2 linked regions of the Thiorhodovibrio winogradskyi genome follow. The protein of the gene in region 2 interacts with the protein of the main gene of each other region in a pairwise test. Links are inferred from orthologs where the notes say so. Each region holds a gene or a part of one and is shown on either strand. Other genes may lie near its edges.

Evidence for each region. The genes of interacting proteins can lie anywhere in the genome.
Region 1: the proteins of Thiowin_RS10775 (region 2) and bioB interact in binary tests that used the Escherichia coli proteins (3 or more experiments, as listed by UniProt). The link is inferred for Thiorhodovibrio winogradskyi from one-to-one orthologs.

What each region holds. Positions count from the first base shown.
Region 1 is NZ_CP121472.1:1,291,442-1,298,786, reverse strand. What follows is about bases 2,550-5,525. They hold bioB (biotin synthase BioB), read left to right. Parts: upstream 2,550-3,515; coding sequence 3,516-4,535; downstream 4,536-5,525. Other genes in these bases: bioF (8-amino-7-oxononanoate synthase), read left to right, coding at 4,532-5,525; Thiowin_RS05935 (ComF family protein), read right to left, coding at 2,666-3,355; dapB (4-hydroxy-tetrahydrodipicolinate reductase), read left to right, coding at 2,550-2,652. In the rest of the region: pyk (pyruvate kinase), read left to right, coding at 1-852; Thiowin_RS05945 (alpha/beta fold hydrolase), read left to right, coding at 839-1,726; more of dapB, read left to right, coding at 1,828-2,549; more of bioF, read left to right, coding at 5,526-5,806; pimeloyl-ACP methyl ester esterase BioH, read left to right, coding at 5,796-6,548; malonyl-ACP O-methyltransferase BioC, read left to right, coding at 6,545-7,345. UniProt on the Escherichia coli protein: Catalyzes the conversion of dethiobiotin (DTB) to biotin by the insertion of a sulfur atom into dethiobiotin via a radical-based mechanism.
Region 2 is NZ_CP121472.1:2,418,984-2,426,351, forward strand. Bases 3,030-6,028 are described here. They hold Thiowin_RS10775 (class II glutamine amidotransferase), read left to right. Parts: upstream 3,030-4,092; coding sequence 4,093-4,965; downstream 4,966-6,028. Other genes in these bases: ribD (bifunctional diaminohydroxyphosphoribosylaminopyrimidine deaminase/5-amino-6-(5-phosphoribosylamino)uracil reductase RibD), read left to right, coding at 3,030-4,100; Thiowin_RS10780 (TusE/DsrC/DsvC family sulfur relay protein), read right to left, coding at 4,970-5,266; Thiowin_RS10785 (YARHG domain-containing protein), read right to left, coding at 5,659-6,028. In the rest of the region: Thiowin_RS10755 (PAS domain-containing sensor histidine kinase), read left to right, coding at 1-939; glyA (serine hydroxymethyltransferase), read left to right, coding at 1,070-2,326; transcriptional regulator NrdR, read left to right, coding at 2,389-2,898; more of ribD, read left to right, coding at 2,895-3,029; more of Thiowin_RS10785, read right to left, coding at 6,029-6,129; Thiowin_RS10790 (hypothetical protein), read right to left, coding at 6,723-7,085; Thiowin_RS10795 (DUF1848 domain-containing protein), read right to left, coding at 7,226-7,368.

The sequences.
Region 1 (7,345 bases), 1.1 Mb from region 2 along the record:
GAGGATATGCAAGCGGTGCGCGCGGCGGCGGCGGAACTCAACTATCAGCCCTTTCTCATCGCCAAGATCGAGCGCGCCGACGCACTGGACAAGCTGGAAGCCATTCTCGAGGCCAGCGACGGCATCATGGTGGCACGCGGCGATCTCGGCGTGGAAATTCCCATCGAGAACATCGCCGTCGCGCAAAAGCGCATCACCGAAATTGCCAACATGCGCGCCAAACCGGTCATCACCGCCACCCAGATGCTCGAGTCCATGGTGCTCTTCCGCCGTCCGACCCGCGCCGAGGCCACCGACGTGGCCAATGCCATCCTCGGCGGCACCGATTGCGTGATGCTCTCGGCCGAATCCGCCATGGGTCGCTTCCCAGTTGAATCCGTCGCCATGCTGGCCGGTATCGCCGCCGCCACCGAGCCCGAGCGCGACAACCGCGCCCTGGCCCAGGCCTTGGGTGCCTATGGCAGCGGTGGCAGCCTGCGCGCGGTCGATCTGATTGCTCGCAGCGTCTACCACACCGCCGAGCGCAGCGCGCCACAGGTCATCATCACCCCCACTCGCAGCGGCAACACCGCGCGCAACATTGCCCGCTTTCGGTTACCACACTGGATTGTGGCCCTGAGTCCGCTGCCCGCCACCTCCCAGGCGCTGGAATTCTCCTACGGCATTCAGCCGATCGACGTGCGCGAGGATCGCGCCGAGTGGGGCGAATTCGTCCGCGCCTGGCTGCGTGACATGGGGATTCGCGATGGGCTGGTGTTGCTGACCCAGGGCCCCTCGGACGAGCACCCCTGCGGCAACCATCGCCTGGAACTGATTGAACTTGACCGAGCGGCCGCCCATGCCTGCCACTAGCCTCTTCTCCTGCCACGGCGCGGATGGCCGGCGCATCGCCTGGCACGAATTCGGTCAGCCAGACGGACGCCCGGTGGTCTACTGTCATGGCTTCCCCAGTTCCGGGCGCGAGGCCGCGCTGTTGCATCAGCCAGCATTGGCGCTCGGCCTGCGCCTGATCGCGCCGGACCGCCCCGGCTATGGCGGCTCGGACGACCTGCCGGGGCGGGAACTGCGCGACTGGCCGGCCGATCTCGCCACACTGGCCGATCACTTGCAGCTGGAGCGATTCGCCCTGCTTGGCCTGTCTGGCGGCGGTCCCTACGCGGTTGCCTGCGCCTGGCGCCTGCCCGAGCGACTCAGCGCCCTGGTCCTGGCCTGCCCGCTCGGCCCGGTGTACCGGCCCGAGGTGCTGGCCGCCATGAATCCACCGGCGCGCGCCAGTCTCGCCCTGGCCAGGCGCTTGCCCTGGCTGGCGCAACAAGTCTATGGCGGCCCCACGCCCTGGGTGCTCGCGCGCTGGCCCGGGCTGGTTGAGCGGGTACGCACCCTTAACCTCCCGCCCAACGACCTCATCGCCCTGGCCGAGGGCGAGAATCAAGCCATCCTCAACAGCACCATCGGCGATGCCATGGCCCTGGGCGCACCCGGCGCCCGGCGCGATCTGCATCTCTACACCCATGACTGGCGGATCCCCTTCGACGCCATCCAGGCGCAGGCGCCCATCCGCATTTGGCACGGCGCGGCCGACGCCACTGTGCCCGCGGCGCACGGGCGTTGGTATCGCGACCATCTGCCCGGCGCCACCCTGACCACCCTGCCCGATCAAGGGCATTTCTCGCTACCCATTCATTTTGGCGAGCGGATACTGGGCGATCTGCTCACGGATGATTGATTGCCCCCGCACTTGACGCACCGGCGTGCCTTGGGGTCAGATTATCCCCCGATCCAAACCCATCCACCCACGCCTGCCGCGACAGGCACAGGAGCATCTTTATGACCGAGATTCGCGTGGCCGTCGCCGGAGCTGGCGGGCGCATGGGGCGCACCCTGATTCAGGCAGTGCATGACACCCGGGGCCTGCGCGTCGGCGCCGCCACCGAACTGGCCGGCAGTGGCCTCATCGGCATCGACGCCGGGGAGGTCGCCGGCATCGGCCCGGTCGGCGCGCCCATTCGCCCCGATCTGGACGAAGTTCTGGCTGATTTTGACGTGCTCATCGACTTCACCTCCCCCAAGGCCACCATGCACCATCTGGAACTGTGCCGCGACGCCGGCTGCCGCATGGTCATAGGCACCACCGGACTGACGGCGGATCAGCGCGAGACCCTGAGCGAGGCCAGCCTCGACATCGCCCTGGTCGTGGCCCCCAACATGAGCGTTGGTGTGAATCTGTCGCTCAAGCTGCTGGAACTCGCCGCCCAGGTCATGGGATCTGACGCCGACATCGAAATCATCGAGGCCCATCACCGTCACAAGGTCGACGCCCCCTCCGGCACCGCCCTGCGCATGGGCGAGGTCATCGCCAACACCTTGGGGAGAAATCTCGATGAAGTCGCGGTTTATGGCCGCGAAGGCCATACCGGCGCGCGCGACAGTCAGACCATCGGCTTTGCCACCGTCCGCGCTGGCGATGTCGTTGGCGAGCACAGCGTCTGGTTCGCCACCGAAGGCGAACGCATCGAAATCACCCACAAAGCCAGCAGCCGCATGACCTTCGCCCGCGGCGCCACCCGAGCCGCCTTGTGGATCAGCGAACGCGAGCGAGGCCTGTTTGACATGCAGGATGTGCTCGGCCTGCGCAAGCGGGCCGCCGAATGATTCGCCTAATTCGTCAGGGTGTTCGCCCCACCGCCCAAACATCGACGCGCTCGACGCCTGCCTGACGCAGCACGCGCGCAAGCTCGCCGACCGTGGCGCCAGTGGTGACCACGTCATCGACAATGGCGACATGGCGCGCGCAAAGCGGCTGTCGCACACGAAAAGCGTCACGCACATTGCTCTGACGTTCCGCCCGCGCGAGCCTGAGCTGCGGCGGCGTCGCGACCACGCGTTCGATCCTGCCACCATCCACATCAATACCCAGTTCATGACTGGCAACCCGCGCCACTTCCAGCGATTGGTTATACCCGCGCTGACGCAGCCGCGAGGGATGCAAGGGGACCGGCACCAGCAACTCGGGCAGGGACACATCCGGCTGCCAGCGGGCCGCTTCGGCCAGAAGTTGACCGAACAGCCGGCCGAGATGCAGCCGCTGGCGGAATTTGAAGTCACCGATCAGCCGCGTCACCGCGCCTTGATAGCGAAACAGTGCAATGCATCGGTCGTAGGCCGGTGGCTGACGCTGACAGCCTCCACAGCGCATACCATCCGGCGCGCCGGCCGGGAGCGGCAGCGCGCAGCAGCCGCAACTCGGCGCAATGTCCGGCAGATCAGCCAGGCACCCAAGGCACAGATCCAATTCGCCAAAACCCGCGGCACCGCAGAGCACGCAAGTCGGTGGATAGGCGCTATTCAGCGCCAATTGGAGCAACGTCTTCCCCCGTCGCCGGGCCGCTGTCAACCACCAAGACGCATGATGGTTGACAGGGTCGCCGATAGCCTTAAGCTTATCTGCCTGTGCCGCGAGACGCGGCCCTTCCCACGCCGCCTGCTCTAGGCGCCTATTCACGGAATTTCCCGCCATGCCTTTGGATCTCGCACCCCACTCGCACCCTGCAGACTTGCGCCATGACTGGACGCGGCAGGATGCGGAAACCCTGCTAAGCCAGCCCTTCAATGATCTGATATTCGCCGCTCAGCAGGCCCATCGCCAGCATTTCGACCCCAATCGAGTGCAGGTCAGCACCCTGCTCAGCATCAAGACCGGCGCCTGCCCGGAGGACTGCGGCTACTGTTCCCAAAGCGCTCAACATGATACCGGCCTGGAACGCGAGCGCCTGCTGTCGCTCGATGAGGTCGTCGCGGCCGCGCGCGCGGCAAAAGCCAGCGGCGCCACCCGTTTCTGCATGGGAGCGGCCTGGCGCAATCCAAGCAACACCCATCTCGAGCAGGTCATCGCCATGATCGCGGCCGTGCATGGGTTGGGACTTGAGACCTGCGTCACCCTCGGCATGCTGAGTCTCGCCCAGGCACAGCGACTCAAGGACGCCGGGCTGGATTATTACAACCATAATCTCGACACCTCGCCGGAATTTTACGGGCAAGTCATCAGTACCCGCACCTATCAGGAACGGCTCGACACCCTGGAGCATATCCGCGCGGTCGGCCTCAAAACCTGCAGCGGCGGCATTCTCGGCATGGGTGAGTCGCGCGCCGACCGCGCCTCGCTGCTGTGCCAGCTTGCCAATCTGCCGGCGCATCCGGAATCCGTGCCCATCAACCTGTTGGTCAAGGTGGCGGGCACGCCACTGGCGCCCGCGCCCGAGCTGGACCCCTTCGAGTTTGTCCGCACCGTGGCCGCAACGCGCATCATGATGCCGGCCTCCTATGTGCGCCTGTCCGCCGGCCGCGCGACCATGAGCGACGAACTCCAAGCCCTGTGCTATCTGGCCGGCGCCAATTCCATTTTTTATGGCGAGCGCCTGCTGACCACCGAAAATGCCGGCACCAACCGGGATATGGCGCTTTTTGAGCGACTGGGGCTCGCATTCGAGGCCATGCCGCCCGAAGGACGCGACCAGCCCGGTGGCTGCTTCAAATGACAGTCCCACCGAGCGCGGAACCCGCGCCCTTTCATCGTGAGCGTGTACTCTGCTCGCAACTTGCGGAACTCGCCGACCGCCAGCTCTATCGGCGCCGGCGCTTGTGCGAGAGCCCCCAAGCACCGCTGATGCAGGTCGATGGGCGCACCCTGCTGACCTTCTGCGGCAACGATTACCTTGGCCTGGCCAACGATGCGCGAGTCTTCGAAACCTTTACGCGCGCGGCCAGCGACTTCGGCGTCGGCAGTGGTGCCTCGCATCTGATCAATGGTCATAGCCGCTATCATCATCAGCTTGAGGAAGCCCTGGCCGACTTCACCCAAAGACCGCGCGCGCTCTTGTTCTCCACCGGCTACATGGCCAATCTGGGGGTGATCAGTGCCCTGGCCGGGCATGGCGAGCAGATTCTGTGCGACCGACTCAATCATGCCTCGCTGATCGACGGCGCGCGCTTGAGTGGCGCGCGCATGCGCCGCTATCGCCATGCGGACCCGGCCGATCTCCGGCGCCTGCTGGCCAGCACCGGAACCGACAAAGCCACCGCGATGATCCTGAGCGACGGCGTGTTCAGCATGGACGGCGACCTGGCACCCGTGCCTGAGCTGGCGCAAGCGGCACAACAGGCCGGCGCCTGGTTGCTAATCGACGATGCGCATGGCCTGGGTGTGATCGGACCGGATGGACGCGGCACACTGGCTGGCTTCTCCGCTCGTGCCCGCTCCACACCCGAGTTGCAAGACCCATTTGAGCAACAACAGGTGCCTATTCTAATTGGCACCCTGGGCAAGGCCTTTGGTACCTTTGGCGCCTTTGTCGCCGGCAGTGAAGCGCTGATCGAGACCCTGATTCAGCGCGCGCGCAGCTACATCTACACCACCGCCCTTCCACCCGCCGTGGCGGCGGCTAGCCTGACATCCCTGTCAGTGATGCAAGCCGAGCCCTGGCGGCGCGAACATCTCGCCCGGTTGGTCCATCATTTCCGTCAGGGCGCGGCCGAACTTGGTCTGCCGCTGATGCCCTCGGTCACGCCCATTCAACCCCTCCTGGCCGGCGCCTCCGCGCGCGCGCTCGACTGGAGCCACCGGCTCGAGGCGCGCGGACTGCTGGTGCCGGCCATTCGCCCACCAACGGTCCCGCAAGGCCACGCCCGACTGCGCATCAGTTTCTCGGCCAGTCACCAGATCGCCGATGTCGAGCGCCTGCTCGAGGCACTGGCGGCACTACCGAACACTGATCACCCAAACAAGGAGCACCGGGCAGATGCATCCTGATCCCCTGGTTTTATTGCACGGCTGGGGCATGAACCCGGCCATCTGGTCCAGCCTGCCCGATCGCCTGGCCGCTGGACGCGAACGCATCCCTCTGGCTCTGCCCGGCCATGCCGGTGCCGACTGGCAGACCGACTGGAGTGCCCTGCCCGACTGGGCCGATGCCTGTCTCGCCCAAGCGCCCGAGCAGGCGGTATGGCTAGGTTGGTCGCTTGGCGGCCTGATCGCACTCCAGGCTGCGCGCCAGGCACCCAAGCGAGTCCGTGCCTTGATTCTCATTGCCACCAGCCCACGCTTTACCCGCGCCATCGACTGGCGGGTCGCCATGCCGGAGGAAACGCTGGCACAGTTTCACGCCGCTCTGCTCGAAGACACAAAGGCCACCCTGCAGCGCTTTCTGACGCTGCAGGTACGCGGCAGCGAGGAGGCGCCAAGACTGCTCAAGCAACTCCGCCAGGCGCTCAACAGTGCGCCTGACGCCAAGCCCGAGGCACTGCGCATCGGGCTCGAGTTGCTGCGAGACGAGGATCTGCGTGGCCCGCTGCCAGACATCCGCCAACCCACGCTGTGGCTCTTTGGCGAGCGCGACACCCTGGTACCAGCCGCCGTGGCCGAGCGCATCGCCATCCTGCATCCGCAAGCGCGCGTCGCATGTCTGCCCGGTGCCGGTCATGCGCCTTTCCTGTCCCATGCCCAACGCTTGAGCGATCTGATCCATGCCTTTCTTGCCGAGGTGGCCACTTGAGCCTGCCACCCAGTCCGCGGCTCCCCGCGCACTCGGGCAATCAGATCGACAAAACCGCCGCGCGCCGCTCCTTCGAGCGCGCGGCGGCTACCTATGAGGCCGCCGCAGTGCTTCAGCGCGAAATTGGCGAACGCCTGCTCGAACGCCTGGACTATGTGCGCCTGCAACCCGCCACCGTGCTGGACCTTGGTTGCGGCACTGGCCTGGCACTCGATGATCTCTGCCGCCGCTATCGCAACGCCCGGGTCATCGGCCTGGACTTTGCCACTGGCATGCTCGCACGCGCGCGTCGCCGTGGCCACTGGCGCAACCGCCCACGCACCCTCTGTGGTGACATCGACCGCTTGCCGCTGGCGGACAATTCCGTCGATCTGGTCTTCTCCAACGCCACCCTGCAGTGGTCAAACGACCTCAGCGGCTGCTTCGCCGAGCTTTACCGGGTGTTACGACCAAAGGGGCTGCTGATGTTCACCACCTTCGGCCCGGACACCCTGATCGAACTGCGCCGCGCCTGGGCCGAGGCCGACGGCGGCGCGCATGTATCAACCTTTATTGATATGCACGACATTGGCGACATGCTGGTGCGCGCACGCTTTGCCGATCCGGTCATGGACTGCGAGCACTTGACCCTGACCTACGCAACTGTCACCGACCTGATGGCTGACATGAAATCCCTCGGCACCCAAAACCGGCTGCGGGGCCGCCAACGCGGGCTCACCAGTCGCGAACGCCTGCGCCGGATGACCGCCGCCTATGAGCGGCTGCGCCAGGATGATCGCCTGCCCTCCACCTGGGAG
Region 2 (7,368 bases):
CCGCGGGAGCGCGAGGCCGACTTCGGCAGCCACATTTTTTCCCTGCTCTTTGTGCCTATTCAGGATCTCGGTTATGTGAATGTCTATGCGCGCGATATCACCGCCGTGCGCCGCGCCGAACAGGAGTCACGCCAGCACCAGGCCGAGTTGGTGCATGTGTGCCGCTTGAGCACCATGGGCGAGGTGGCCACTGGCATGGCGCATGAGCTCAACCAGCCCCTGGCGGCCATCGTGAATTACGCCAAGGGCGCCAGCCGGCGGCTGCAGGGTGGCATTGGCGAGACCGACGCCCTGGTGGCCGCCATGAGCCAGATCTCGAGCCAGGCCGAGCGCGCCGGCGAGATTATTCGCCGTCTGCGCGCCTTGGTGGGCAAACAGCCGCCGATTCGCTCGCGCGCGGATCTTAACCATCTGGTGCGTGAAGTCTGCGGTTTTGTTGAATTCGAGACCGAACGCCTGGCAGTGAGCATCGAGCTTGATCTGGCCGAGGGCGAGATTCCAGTCGATGTCGATCTGGTACAGATCGAGCAGGTCCTGCTGAACCTGGTGCGCAATGCGCTCGATGCACTGTCCGAGCAACCATCGGAGACCCGTCGCTTGGCCATTGCCACCCGCGTCAGCGATAGCACAGCCTGGGTGAGTGTCGCGGATAACGGCCCTGGAATCCCTTCCTCACGCATGGCGCGCTTGTTTGACCCCTTCTTCACCACCAAGGAGACTGGCATGGGCATGGGGCTGCCGATCAGCCAGACCATTCTCGACAACCACGAGGGGCGCATCTGGGCTGAATCCAGCCCGGGGCAGGGTGCTTGCTTTTTCATCAGCTTGCCGGTGTGGGATGCGCGTGAGACCGGGACTGGCGAGGCGTTGTCTATCCCGGCTCCAGCAGATCAAGGACCAGCAGATCGGGGACCGATTCGGGAGCAGGCATCAGGGTGAAAAAAGTGTCCATCTGCCCCCCGGGGCTATCCTGTCCCGGGGGCGGCCATGACGGTCGCGGCCGAAATCGCTACACTGCCCGGGTGATTCCTTTGAGTAAAACAATCCATTTCGCCACTTAGGAGCCTGCATGTTTGACACTACCATGAAGATCCAGGGCTACGACGAGGAGCTTTTCCAGGCACTGCGCGACGAGGAGCGCCGCCAGGAGGAGCACGTCGAGCTGATCGCATCGGAAAACTACACCAGCCCCCGGGTGCTCGAGGCCCAGGGCTCGGTGCTGACCAACAAATACGCCGAGGGTTATCCGGGCAAGCGTTACTACGGCGGCTGCGAGCACGTTGATGTCGCCGAGCGGCTGGCGATTGAGCGTGCCAAGGCCTTGTTTGGCGCCGATTATGCCAATGTGCAACCGCATTCCGGTTCCCAGGCCAACGCCGCGGTCTACATGGCCCTGTGCCAGCCGGGCGATACCGTGCTGGGCATGAGCCTGGCCCACGGCGGCCACCTGACCCACGGTGCCAAGCCGAATTTTTCCGGCAAGCTCTACAACGCGGTGCAATATGGGCTGAACCCCGACACCGGCGAGATCGACTACGACCAGGTCGCCGCCCTGGCGCGCGACCATCGCCCCAAGATGATGGTTGCCGGCTTCTCGGCCTACTCCCGGGTGGTCGACTGGCAGCGCTTTCGCGACATCGCCGATGAGGTCGGCGCTTATCTGCTGGTGGACATGGCCCATGTCGCCGGTCTGGTCGCCGCCGGGGTCTATCCCAGTCCCGTTGGCATCGCCGATGTCACCACCACCACCACGCACAAGACGCTGCGCGGCCCGCGCGGCGGCCTGATCCTGGCCAAGTCCAACCCCGAGATCGAGAAAAAGCTCAACTCCCTGGTCTTTCCTGGTACCCAGGGCGGGCCGCTGATGCATGTGATCGCGGCCAAGGCCGTGGCCTTCAAGGAGGCCATGGAGCCCGACTTCAAAAGCTATCAGCAGCAGGTGGTGACCAATGCCCGTGCCATGGCCGGGGTTTTTATCGAGCGCGGGTTCGAGGTGGTCTCGGGTGGCACCGACGATCATCTGTTCCTGGTTAGCTTTATCGCCCAAGGCCTGACCGGCAAGGATGTCGATGCCTGGCTGGGCGCGGCCAATATCACGGTGAACAAAAACGCCGTGCCCAATGATCCGCAGTCGCCCTTTGTCACCAGCGGCATTCGCGTCGGCACCCCAGCCATCACCACCCGCGGCTTTGGCGAGGCCGAGGCGCGCGAACTGGCCGGCTGGATGTGCGATCTCATCGACAGTCGCGGTGGTGCTGGCGCCATCGAGAAGGTCAAGTCACAGGTGCTCGCGCTGTGCCAGCGTTTCCCGGTTTACGCCCGTTGAGCGCGAGCCTGGGGTTTCAAACTCCTTCGGCCCGGCGCGGCGCCGGTCGCTGAGATCGGCCCGTGCGCTGCCCCTTCTGTGGTGCCGAGGACACCAAGGTAGTGGACTCGCGCCTCTATGGCGACGGCGATCAGGTGCGCCGGCGCCGGCGTTGCATTGTCTGCGCCGAGCGCTTCACCACCTATGAAAAACCCGAGTTGGAACTGCCGCGGGTGATCAAACGCGATGGCTCGCGGGTGCCCTTTGACGGTCGCAAGCTGCGTTCCGGGCTCATGCGCGCGGTCGAGAAGCGCCCGGTCAGCGCCGATCAGATCGAGGCCGTGATCGCGCGCATCGGTCGGCGGTTGCAGGCCACGGGTGCCAGCGAGGTGCATTCACGCGAGATCGGGGAATTCCTGATGGACGAACTGCGCGGACTCGATCAGGTCGCCTATGTGCGCTTTGCCTCGGTGTATCGCAAGTTCGAGGATGTCGAGGCCTTTCGCGAGGAGATAGAGCGCCTGGAGCGCCAACCCTCGCCCGAGGTGAAACGTGCTCAGCTTGACCTGCTCAGCGTGCTGGAGTCGAAATGAGCCAGGTCGATGCCGCCGAGGACGCGCGCTTCATGGCCCGGGCGCTGCGCCTGGCCGAACGCGGACTCTACAGCACGGACCCCAACCCACGGGTCGGCTGCCTGCTGGTGCGCGCGGGCGAGATCATCGCCGAGGCCTGGCATGAGCGCGCCGGCGAGCCTCATGCCGAGGCGCTTGCACTGCGTCAGGCCGGCGAGCGGGCCCAGGGTGCCACGGCCTATGTCACCCTCGAGCCCTGTTGTCATCAAGGGCGCACGCCGCCCTGTACAGAGGCGCTGATCAAGGCCGGGGTGGCACGGGTGGTCGCGGCCATGCAAGATCCCAATCCGCGCGTGGCCGGGCAGGGCTTCGCGCGGCTGCGCGCGGCCGGCGTGCTGGTCGAGGCAGGGCTGATGCAAGCCGAGGCCGAGGCTTTGAACCCGGGATTTATCCGCCGCATGCGCGACGGCCTGCCCTGGGTGCGCTGCAAGCTGGCCATGAGCCTGGACGGGCGCACAGCCATGGCCAGTGGCGAGAGCCGCTGGATTACCTCGGACGCCGCGCGCGCCGATGTGCAGCGACTGCGCGCCCGCTCATCGGCCATTGTGACTGGAATTGGCACTGTGTTGGCCGATAATCCAGCGCTCAATGTGCGTATCGACCCCGTGACGGGCCGGCCTCCAGCGACCGGATCGGCGCCGCGCCAGCCGCCGCGGGTGGTACTCGACAGCCAGTTGCGCCTGCCCTCTGACGCGCGTCTGTTGGCATTGCCCGGGCAGACCTTGGTCATGACCGCGGTCACTGCCGAGCACCCGCGCTGGAGTTCGCTCGAAGCCGCCGGCGCCGAGGTGCTGGCGTGCATTCCATCGCGCACTGGGCAGATCGACCTTGGTCGCGCGCTGCGGGAACTCGCCCACCGCGAATGCAACGAGGTGCTGATCGAAGCCGGCCCGCGTCTGGCGGGCGCGGCCCTGCGCTGCGGCTGGATCGATGAACTTTGGCTTTATTTGGCCCCGCACCTGATGGGCGACGCGGCACGCGGGCTTTTTCATCTGCCGGGGCTTGAGCGCATGGATGAGCGCATCGGGCTGGAACTGCTGGATGCGCGCCAGATTGGCGGCGATCTACGCCTGCGCCTGCGTCCGCGAGAGGGCGTTGAAACAATGGCGACAGGGTTGGCGGCAACCGCTGGCCAGGAAGCAGGGCAGGGCGTCCATGTGTGAACTTTTTGCCATGTCCAGCCGGGTGCCGGCGACCCTTGGTTTGTCGCTCGGGCGCCTGGCGCGCCACGGCGGCGTCGAGGGACCGCACAAGGACGGCTGGGGGCTGGCGTGTTACGAGCAACGCGACTGCCTGCTGCTACGCGAACCGCGCCCGGCGTGCGAAAGTCTGCTGCTGCGATTTGTGGATGTTCAGGGGGTTCGCACCTGCATGGCGGTGTCGCACTTGCGCCTGGCCACCTTCGGCGCGCGCTCGTTGCAAAATACCCAGCCCTTTGTGCGCGAACTAGGCGGTCGCAGCCATGTGTTTGCGCACAATGGCGATTTCCCGCAACTGCTGGAGCAGCCCGCGCCGAGCAACACACGCTTCCGCCCCATCGGCGATTCAGACTCAGAGCGCGCCTTCTGTATCCTGATAGAGGGCCTGGCCCCACTGTGGGAAGACCGCGATGAGCCGCCACCGCTGGAGCAAAGGCTGGCCGTAATAGCCGACTTTAGCCGCGAAATGCGCAAGCTCGGTCCCGCCAACTTCATCTACGCCGATGCCGACGCGCTCTTCATCCACGCCCACCGTCGCACCCAGCCCGACGGCGTCATGCGCCCGCCTGGGCTCTACCTACTGCAACGCTCGTGCTGGGAATCAGCGCCCGAACTCAAGGATGCCGGCGTGCGCCTGCAGACCGTGCGCCAGGACGTGGCGCTGATCGCCAGCCTGCCGCTAACCGATGAGCTATGGGAACCGCTCGGCGAGGGCGACCTGATCGCCCTGCGCAACGGGCGTTGCCACGACATCGAAGGCCGCTGGCGCACGCCCGAGGACGTCAGCGGTCGCGCGCCCTCGCAGCCGAGAGTCGCGGCAACAGGGTAGGGCGTCAAACACAGCCAGTCGGCTTCGGCAGGCCACCCCACTTGCAGATCAGCTTCATCGGGCCCTTCTTAAAAATGTTGTACAACTCTTTGGTCGAAACGCCCTGTTTTTTGGCGAAAATTCTGATCGGCGGCACCACGCCGTCATTGTCGTACATGGCCCGCGCCTCACGGATGAAGCCCATGACCTGATCGTTCATCTCAAAATCATCCGAGGTGGCTAGCTCTTGCGCCACTGCCTCGCTCCAATCGTCACGATTGATCAAAAATCCCTCATTATCAAGGGCAACGCTGATAGTCATGAGAAAACTCCTGAATATTTTTTCACTGAGAAACCCGAGCCTCGCGCGAATCTAGCCGCGCGTTTTTTCGATCAACGCGCGAAGCCGAACCGGCCGCACCAAAAGACAATGGAGTCAGAACCGGCGCATATCCAGCCTGCAGGGCGCGACCCGGCGGATGACCATCAGTATCATGAATGACTACAGCAAGATGCGCTGGAGACCGCGGGAACTGGCCACGGCAAATCTTAAAGCTGGCCCCGCGCCGGTGTCGCCAAGCGCGACGGCGCACTTATCGGTGATCTTGCTTGCCTGCCGGGGGGCTTCCCGTGTCCGCCAGTGGGTGTTAATGTCCTGCCAAACCCTTGGTCAGCCACGATGATTTTTCCGGGATAGCGCGGACAAGGCGTCGCTCAAAACCGAATTTGACTCTTATGAATATAACCTGGCGTGCCACAAACATCCGTGCGATACCATCCGTTTTCCGAGCCATGAATATTGATCGTTGATTGATTGCGCACCGAACAGAGAATTTCTCCATTTGGACGATTCCTGACGTTTGATGGCGGATCGTAAACAATGGCGACGCCAGCGGAGGATACGACAGGTTTTGATTGAGGAACTTGTCCAGTGTTGACCTTGCAGCCACGACGCTTTTCTTCCGCTTTTAATGCCGCCACGCGCCGTTGTTCATCTGTTGACAATGACGGGCTTTTGGTCCAGCAAGAGTATTCCGAGAAGGTACTTTGCCCCAGATTTGTTGAAAAACAATAACCGTTTTCGGCGTAGATCAAATTTCGCTCGTACCACAGATCATAGCAACTCTCGGCTTGTACCTGGGCCGAGCCCATGACAGCAAAAACAATGCAAATCAGCTTTTTCATGTCTTTTTCCTCACCAATACCCAGACGAAGTCCGAAGGCAGCGCACCCGCTTTACTGCCCGGTAAAGGGCAGCCGATCAATCCGATCAGCATACCACATAAATCGCAGCGTATTGGAGACGACCGGGCCAAACGAGCCAACCGGGCCGCCATCGATTCAAGAGTTGGTTCCAACCCGTTGTTAACTGAGTTTTTAGGTTTAAGAACGATCCAACCTTATTCGTTAGAAGTGTAAGTGATTCGAACTCGCCTTCTAATCACTCGTCAATAGATCCAGTTGACAATACTTCCTTTAACTTTTTCATTGTGAAATTGGTCCGTGATTCTGGGTCTATACGGAGCTTCCGTGTCCTTGTCCATTCGATTAACTCCACTAAATCGATATCGATCTTTATGACCTTAAAGCCGGCATTCTCCATGTCCAGACGGCATTTCTCTGTTATTGCGATCATCTCGTCATATGAGATAGCGAAATTTTCTTTGTCAACAGATTTTTTTCTAAGGATTGCATATTGATCTCTTCGATAATAAGGGAGAGAACAAATCTTTGATGTCAAATGTTTCACCTTGTGGTTGATCTTTTTGGCCTAACGGTCAAGATAACCGGCACCGCGAAGCACCTTCCGGTTCACCGAGTTGCAGTGCAGTTGCGCTGGGGAACTGGCTGATCTTGCCTTGAAGACAAGCGAGCACCCAGTCTACCGCCTGAGCAAATCTGGTTCTGGAGATCTCCTTGTGGCCGAGAAACTGAGAGAAGACCGGGAAGATAAGGAAGGCTTTGCCTTTTCCTGTAATGCACTGCCTGGGCGCGAAACATCGCCCGTGGGCCGTTCGGAAGAGTGCAAAGACACCTTTTAAGAACTGGATCTTGTAATCATACTTCTCAGCCGAGTACACACCCGGACCATACCAAGTGTAGCCAAAATCCTTGCACCATGTCTTGACCGTTTTCTTCATATCACGCACTTGTATATGCTCGTGCCGCACAATGCCAGCCTCAGCCGCAAGCGTGGCGAGCGGTAGGACTGGAGGCCATCGTTAGGCGATTGATTGCGCATTGATGACAGCCTGAAAAATAATTCAAAGGCATCCTTCAATCAACCGAAAAGATCCCCCTGAATCGGCACCCCCGATGCCGTCTTCCGTAATCGATTCGCGCTTGTCGGTGCGCGAAAGTGTCCGATCAGGGATTCAGCCATTGGGTCATGCCCGGCGCGCTGGCGTCGCGCGGTGTCAAAGG